DNA from 2 places in the Kocuria sp. ICS0012 genome. Region 1 is predicted to be linked to the other one. Evidence: riboswitches for the same ligand, from Rfam matches in the RefSeq annotation. Region 1 holds a riboswitch; the other holds the start of a gene.
The links. Region 1 has a riboswitch for S-adenosylmethionine ahead of A5728_RS08005 (ABC transporter ATP-binding protein). Riboswitches for the same ligand answer to the same signal wherever they lie in the genome.
Positions count from the first base shown of each region.

Region 2: linked by a shared signal. The riboswitch ahead of A5728_RS04950 (MetQ/NlpA family ABC transporter substrate-binding protein) and the one ahead of A5728_RS08005 (ABC transporter ATP-binding protein) in region 1 are both predicted to bind S-adenosylmethionine.

Region 1 covers NZ_LZMM01000046.1:175,867-180,048, forward strand. Annotated here, with positions in the region: gene A5728_RS07995 (ABC transporter permease) at 1-510, opposite strand, end outside; gene A5728_RS08000 (aliphatic sulfonate ABC transporter substrate-binding protein) at 507-1,556, opposite strand; gene A5728_RS08005 (ABC transporter ATP-binding protein) at 1,561-2,364, opposite strand; SAM riboswitch class I at 2,372-2,463, opposite strand; SAM riboswitch class IV at 2,592-2,706, shown strand; gene A5728_RS08010 (LLM class flavin-dependent oxidoreductase) at 2,784-4,182, shown strand, end outside.
Region 2 covers NZ_LZMM01000033.1:93,881-98,062, forward strand. Annotated here, with positions in the region: gene A5728_RS04940 (methionine ABC transporter permease) at 21-677, opposite strand; gene A5728_RS04945 (methionine ABC transporter ATP-binding protein) at 677-1,729, opposite strand; gene A5728_RS04950 (MetQ/NlpA family ABC transporter substrate-binding protein) at 1,726-2,610, opposite strand; SAM riboswitch class IV at 2,706-2,820, opposite strand; gene dxr (1-deoxy-D-xylulose-5-phosphate reductoisomerase) at 2,874-4,133, opposite strand.

The DNA.
Region 1 (4,182 bases):
CGTGGGCGAGCCGATGGCCCGCGCCCACGGGGAGAGCCCCAGCAACGCGCCGAGCAACAGCCCGAGCCCACTGCCGATCAGGAAGCCCACGATCACGCGCTGCGTGGAGATCCCCACGTGCAACCACAGGTCACCGCTGCGCAGCAGCTCCCATCCCGCGGCGAGCACCGCGGACGGGCGCGGCAACTGCACGGGGGAGAAGGTCCCGTTCGTGGAGAGGGTGTGCCACGCGAGCACCAGCAGCACGGGCAGGACGATCCCGATCAGCCCCAGGGCCCAAGGATTGCGCAGCGCGCTGGGACGCGTGCGGGAATCCGCCGCGGCAGGGGTGTCTGATGGGGGTGCGACGTCGCCGGGTGCCACCGCGCCCGCCTCGTGGCGTCCGTTGTCGTCGGACAGTATGGCCACCGCAGTGACGCCAGCTGCTTCGGAGGACGTGCCGCCCGGTGCTTCGCGGGACGCGCCGTCCGAGGACCGCGGTGCGGCGGAGGAGGTGTCGTGAGTGCTCATGAGGACTGCTTCCCTTCGATCACCTGGGCCACGGCGGCCGCATCGGCGTGTTGTGCGTAGTGCTGCTCCACGATGTTCGCGAGCGCCTCGTCCACGTCCTGCTGCGAGGAGACGTCCCCGGATTCCACCAGGATGGGCCCGACCCGCTCGAGCACCGCGAGCTGTTCGGGGCCCGGAACGGGGTCGATGTCCAGGTGGGTGCGCTGCCAGACCCGCCGGGCGGTGTCGCGATCGATGCTCGCGCCTTCCGCGAGGATCGCGATCCCCTCCTCCGGGTGCTGCAGCGCCCACTGCCGCGCGTAGGCGTACGTGTTCACCACGTCCTGCGCACCCGTGGGGTTCAGCTGCAGGAACACCTCCCGCGCGTTGAGGAACCCGTACGTGTTGAACTCCAACTGCCGGTGGAACAGCACGTCCCCGGCCTTCTCCGCGGCGGCCATCACGGGGTCCAGTCCGGACCATGCGGCCACCTGACCGGTGTCCAGCGCGGTGCGCCCGTCCGCGTGCTGCAGGTTCACCACGGTGACGTCCTGTGCGCTCATGCCCGCCGCGCCGAGGGACTGCAGGAGGAAGAAGTACGGATCCGTGCCCTTCGTCGCGGCCACGGACGTGCCCGCGAGATCCGCCACGGTGCGCACGGGGGAGTCCGGGGTGCGCACGAGCGCGGACCACTCGGGCTGTGAGAACAGGTCGATCGTCCTGATCGGCGAGCGGTTGGCACGCGCGAGCAGTGCGGCGGAACCTGCCGTGGAGCCCACGTCCACGACCCCAGCGCGTAGCGACTCGTTGGCCTTGTTGGAACCGGCCGAGTACACCCACGTTACGGTCTGGCCGTGGGCCTCGGCGACCTTCTCGAGCCAGCCCTTGGCCTTGATGATCAGGGACAGCGGGTTGTAGGTCGCGTAGTCCAGGTAGATCTCGTGCGCGGAACCGCCGGCCACACCGCGGCCCGGACCTTCGCCCTCCATGACGCATCCGCTCAGGGGCAGCGCCAGCGCGGACAGGCCGAGTGCCTGCAGTGCGCGGCGTCGGGACAACTGCGCCATGCGCTCAGCGCTCCACGCCGAGCAGGGCCAACAGGTGGGCGCGCAGCGCGGTGATCTCACTGTCCTCGCGGGAGCGCGGGCGGGCCAGCTCGGGGGAGATGATCTCGGCGATGGTCGCGGGGCCCGTGGCCGTTTCCCGCGCGAGCACCACCACGTGATCGGAGAGCACCAGGGCTTCCTCGACGTCGTGGGTGACCATGAGCACGGTCGTGGGATCGGCGCGGTGCACGTCCAGCAACAGGTCCTGCATCCTGATCCGGGTCAGGGCGTCCAGGGCCCCGAAGGGCTCGTCCAACAACAGGACCCGAGGGTTCCGTGCCAGGGCCCTGGCCAGGGATGCGCGCTGTGCCATGCCCCCGGAGATCTCCGCGGGACGGTGATTCGCGTGGTGGGACAGGCCCACGAGCTCCAACAGCTGCGCCACCCGCTGCTTCCCCTCCCGGGCGGGAGTCCCGTCGGGCAGACCCAGCGCCACGTTGCGGGCCACGCTGCGCCACGGCAGCAACCGCGGTTCCTGGAAGCCGACGGCGCAGCGCGGGTCGATCTCGCGCACCACCGAGTCGTCGATCCGGACTTCGCCCTCGCTCGCCGTGCCGAGCCCGGCCACGGCGCGTAACAGGGTGGACTTGCCGCAGCCCGAGGGGCCCAGGACCGAGACGATCTCGCCCGGGCGCACCGTGAACGTCACATCCTGCAACACCCGGTGCGTTCCGGGTCCCTGGTGCGCGGGGAAGGACTTGCCGACCCGGTCGAAGATGACCGCCGCGGCGTCGACGGCAGATTCCGGGCGCGTGAGGATATGGCTCAATTCATCAACTCCATCGTTCCTGGCATTAGCACCTTGCCCGCGTGGGGCTGGTTGCTGCGACGTCAACGAGCCAGGTCTCTCAGCCGCTCCGGATGGGAACCCCACCATTGAACGGGCCGGGAGCCCGCGGGTGCAAATCGTGTGACGCGCCGGGGCGCCGTCGTGACGTGCCGTAACCCGAGGTGTTTCCGAGGACCGGGGATCCCCGTTAGGATCAATGCCACAACGATCACGAGTTCCGACGTTTAGCCCTGGCTTGTCGGACGGCAACCCTCTCCCGTAGCGGGGTGCCCCAGGTGAGGATCGGGCCGCATGACACACCGCATGCGGCAAGTACGGCGCCACACAAGCGCGCTGGACCCGCAAGGTAGGCCGCCGTAGGTGGTGCACGGGGCGCGGGTCGTGTTCCTGCTGAGGGGCTGACCGAGATGAGCAAACGGATTTCCGTCAACGCGTTCGACATGACCTGCGTGGATCACCAGAGCTTCGGGTTGTGGCGCCACCCGCGGTCCCGGGCCACCGAGTACAACACCATCGAGTACTGGACGGAGCTGGCCAAGCTGCTGGAGCGGGGCAAGTTCGACGCACTGTTCCTTGCGGACGTGGTGGGCATCTACGACATCTACAAGAACTCCGCGGCTCCGGCCGTGCGTGACGGGGCCCAGGTCCCGGTCAACGACCCGTTCATGCAGGTCTCGGCCATGGCCGCCGTGACCGAGCACCTGGGCTTCGGCGTGACGAGCGCGGTGACCTACGAGCAGCCCTACACCCTGGCCCGCAAGTACGCCACACTGGATCACCTCACCAAGGGCCGCGTGGGATTCAACGTGGTGACCTCCTACCTTCCGTCCGCTGCGGAGAACCAGGGCCTGCCGCGCCAGATCGAGCACGATACGCGTTACGAGATCGCGGAGGAGTTCCTGGACGTGTGCTACAAGCTCTGGGAGGGCTCGTGGGAGGAGGACGCCGTGGTTCAGAACCGTGAGACGGGTGTCTACGCGGATCCCACCAAGGTCCATCCCATCCGGCACAGCGGGGAGCACTTCACGGTTCCCGGAGCGGGGCTCACGGCACCGTCCCCGCAGCGCACACCGCTGATCTTCCAGGCCGGCGCGTCCTCGCGCGGGCAGGCGTTCGCGGGTAAGCACGCGGAAGCCGTGTTCATCGGCGGGTTGCGCCCGGACCTCACACGTTTCGTGACTGACAAGATCCGCGACCGGGCTCAGGCCGAGGGCCGCAGCCGTGACGACGTCAAGATCTACGCGATGCTCTCCGTGGTCGTCGCGGACACGGACGAGCAGGCCCAGGAGAAGTACCGCGATTACCTGCAATACGTGGACCTGGAGGCCTCCCAGGCGATCATCGGTGGGTGGTCCGGCGTGGACCTGTCCCAGTTCGACGAGGACGAGGCCCTGAACTACATCAAGACCGACTCCATCCAGTCCTTCCTGACCCCGTTCACGCTGCAGTCCAAGGACAAGCAGTGGACGCGCGAGGAGATCGCCAAGCACTGCGCCCTGGGCGGGATGGGTGCCGTGCTCGTGGGCTCCGCACAGACCGTCGCGGATCAGCTCGAGACCTGGGTGGACGAGGGCGGCCTGGACGGCATCAACCTGGCCTACCACGTGAGCCCCGGTTCCTTCGAGGACTTCGTCGAGTACGTGGTCCCCGAGTTGCAGAAGCGCGGGCGCTACCGCACCGAGTACGAGGGCACCACCCTGCGCGAGTCCCTCTACGGCGAGGGCCAGCCGCGGGTCAAGGACACCCACCCCGCCGCGGCCTACCGGGGCGCCTTCGCGGGCGCGAGCTCCGTGGCCA
Region 2 (4,182 bases), on a different contig from region 1:
TGGTACGGGGCGCGTGAGCGTCAGCGGCGCATGATCCTGCGCGCGAGCCAGTTGCCGAAGAACTGTACGAGCTGGACCAGGATGATGATCACGATCACCGCGGCCCACGTGACCTGGTCGTTGAAGCGTTGGTAGCCCAGGCGCAACGCGAAGTCACCCAGACCGCCGGCACCGATCGCACCGGCCATCGCGGACATGTCCGTGATGCCGATGACCAGGAACGTGTACCCCAGCACGAGCGGGCCGAGCGCCTCCGGAAGGATCACCGTGGTGATGATCTTCCAGCGCGAGACCCCCATGGACCGCGCGGCCTCGATCACCCCGGGATCCACCGTCATGAGGTTCTGCTCCACGATGCGGGCCACCGCGAACGTAGCGCCGATGGTCATGGTGAAGATCGCGGCGTTGGGGCCCAGGCGCGTGCCCACGACCGATTCCGTGACCTGACCCAGGGCGGCCAGCAGGATGATGAACGGGATGGGACGCACGAAGTTCACCAGGAGGTTCAGCGCGGTGAACAGTGGACCGTTCTCCAGGATGCTGCCCCGCCGGGTCACGTAGAGCCCCATGCCCACGGCCAGGCCGATGAGCCCGGCCAGCACGAGGGTCACGGAGACCATATACAGCGTCTGCCCGGTTGCGTCCAACAACTGCGGGCCCAGAGCAGACCACTCCATCACTCACTCACCTCCCGCACCGTGGTGACGGCGCGCAGACTCTCGACGGCGCGGTCCACGGACTCGTCCGAACCGGTCAGGGACAGCGTGAGCGTTCCGAAGGACTGTGACTGCAGGATGGAGATCCCCCCGAAGGCAATGTTGAAGCTGACACCGTCACGGGCGGCGTCCGAGAGCACGTCCCCGATCCGGTTCTGGTCGGTGACGTCCACCAGCACGAGCCGCCCGGGGTGTTCCCGGCGCAGCTTCTCGATCTCGTCCGCGCGCGGCACGGTGCGCGTGACCGAGGAGACGAACTTGCGCGTGGTCTGCGCCCGCGGGTGGGCGAAGACCTCCGCGGTGGTCCCGGTCTCCACCACCCGACCGCTGTCCATCACGGCCACGCGGTCCGCGGTGGCCCGCACCACGTCCATCTCGTGGGTGATCAACACGATGGTGATCCCCAGCTCACGGTTGACGCGCTTGAGCAGACCCAGGACCTCCTGGGTGGTCTCCGGGTCCAACGCCGAGGTGGACTCGTCCGCGAGCAGCAGTTCGGGATTGCTCGCGAGCGCGCGGGCGATCCCCACGCGCTGCTTCTGACCACCCGAGAGCTGCTCGGGGTAGTTCCCGGCGCGCTCGGTCAAGCCCACGAACTCCAACAGTTCCGCGACCCGCGCCTTGCGTTCCTCGGGCTTCCACCCGGCACGCTTGAGCGGGTACTCGATGTTGCCCGCCACGGTGCGTGACGTGAACAGGTTGAACTGCTGGAAGATCATCCCGATCTTGCGGCGGATGGGCGCCAGCTGGGACTCGCTGCGCCCGTCCACACGGTTACCGGCGACCTCGAGCGTCCCGGACGAGATCGGTTCCAGGCCGTTGATCAGCCGCACGAGGGTGGACTTGCCCGCCCCCGAGTAGCCGATCACCGCGAAGATCTCACCGCGGCGGATGTCCAGGTCCACGGAGTCCACCGCGGTCACGGTGCGCGGGCGGCGTTTGGACCCCGTGACGAAGACCTTGCTCACGTCCCGGAAACTGACCAGGGTGTCCGCCGTGGCGGACGGGCTCACTTGGTCTGCTCCTTGAGGTCCTGCGAGTAGCGGGCCAGCAAGTCCTTGAGCTCCTGCTGGTCCACCTTGGTGGGCACCGCGGTGCCCTTGGTCTCGGTCTTCTCCGCGTCCTGGACCTTGTCGTCGTAATAGAAGCTCGCGACCTTCTTCAGGGTCTCGTTGTCCGCGTTCGCCTCGGTCGCGGCGAAGAGGTTGTCGTACACCTTGGCACTGTCCGCGGTGGGATCGTCCTGAGCCAGCGCGGACTTGGGATCGATGTTCGCGCGGTCCAGGAAGTCGTTGTTGACCACGGAGGCGGCCACGGAGTCCATGGACAGCACGGTCTGCTCGGCGGACACCGGGCGGACCGTGACCTTGGACTTGGCGGTGTCGATGTCCTGCTCAGTGGGGGCGATCGTGTCCTTGGTGAACTCCACGAGACCCTGCTGGTGCAAGAGGTTCAGGGCGCGGGACAGGTTGATCGAGTCGTTCGGCACGGCGATCTCGTCACCCTGCTTGAAGTCACCCACGGATTTCACGCTCTTGGAGTACAGCCCCAGCGGGAAGATGGACGTGGAGCCCACGGGAGTGATGGTGTCCCCGGAGTTGTTGTTGTAATCGGCGAGGTACGCGATGTGCTGGAACCAGTTCATGTCGATGTCACCGCTCTTCAGAGCGGGGTTCGGCTGGCTGTAGTCACTGAAGTCCACGTACTCGACCGTGATGTCGTTGTCCGCGGCGACCTGCTTCAACGCGTCCTGCACAGGGGTCGAGCCCACGATCCCGACGGTGATCTTGCCGTCCGCGGCCGGGTCCGAGTTGTCGGAGCCGCCGCCGCACGCGGTGAGGGTGAGGCCCAGGGTGGTGGCCAACACGACGGGAATCAAACGCTTGGTTCGCATGATCATGCCTTTCCAGGGGTCTGTGACGGGGACTCGCGGGGCGAACAGTCCCCCCTGGATGAGGGCACAGGGACGGGTACGTGCTGATTTCCGGGGAACCGCACTTGCCGTGATCTGTTGCAACCGCGACCGGATGGTCATCTGGGGCACCCCGCTACGGGAGAGGGTTGCCGTCCGGCCAGCCAGAGCTACGCGCCGGATCTCGTCATCCACTCGGAATTTTAGCACGGCCCTGCCATGGGCCGGCGACCGCCGGAAGGGCCCTATGCCATCCCGGCGATACGTTCGTCCGCGCGGGCCCGGGCCCACTCCTCCGCCCCCAGGACGTCCTCGAGGGTGGGCCGCGTGACGCCGTCGTGATCCTCCAGCACACGCTCGACCATGTCCACGATCTGCATGAAGCCGAGCGCCCCGCGGTGGAACGCGTGCACGGCCTGCTCGTTGGCGGCGTTGAACACCGCGGGCCACGTCCCGCCGCGCGAACCCGCGTGCTTCATGAGCTCCACGGCGGGGAACGCCTGCGAATCGAGCGGTTCGAACGTCCACTGTGCGGCCCGGGTCCAGTCGCACCCCGCGGCGGCGCCGGTCACGCGGTGGGGCCAGCCGATTCCGAGCGCGATGGGCAGGCGCATGTCCGGCGGGGACGCCTGCGCCAGGGTGGATCCGTCCACGAACTCCACCATGGAGTGCACGACCGATTGCGGATGCACCGTGACGTCGATCCGGTCCAGGGGGACGTCGAACAGTAGGCTCGCCTCGAGCACCTCCAGTGCCTTGTTGACCATGGTCGCGGAGTTCGTGGTGACCATGACCCCCATGTCCCACGTGGGGTGCTGCAGGGCCTGTTCGGGTGTCACGCGCGTGAGCTGCTCGCGCGTCATGCCGCGGAACGGTCCGCCGGACGCCGTGAGCACGAGCCGGCGCACCTCGGAGGCCGTCCCGGAGCGCAGGGCCTGGGCGATCGCCGAGTGTTCGGAGTCCACGGGGATCAGCGCGTCCTGGAGGCCCGTGTCCGCCGCGGCGCGCAACACGAGCGGACCGCCCGCGATCAGGGACTCCTTGTTCGCGAGCGCCACCCGCCGACCCGCTCCCAGCGCCGCCAGGGTGGGTGCGAGCCCGATGCTCCCGGTGATCCCGTTCAGCACGAGGTCCGAACCCTCCCACTGCGCGATCCGGGTTGCAGCGTCCGGCCCATACAGGACCTCGGGTGCCGCCGACGACGCCGCGCGTGACCGGTCCGCAATCAGCTCACGCAACCGGGTGGCGTCGTCCGCCGTACCGCTCGTGCCCACCGCACGGACACCGAACGTCACGGCCTGCTGCGCGAGCAGCTCGAGGTGACCCGCGCCCGCGGCGAGCGCCACGACCTCGAAGGGCTCGTGGGTGGCATCCGAGACGGGCCGGCGCAGCCCCGCGGCCTCGGACACGACGTCGAGCGCCTGCGTCCCGATGGATCCCGTGGACCCCAGGATCACGAGGCGCCGGGGGGCCTGCCGGGTGGCGGAGTCGAGATCGGGGGTCATGCCGGTGGAGGAAGTCATGACCCCAGTATCGCGTGAGCGCCGCACCCCG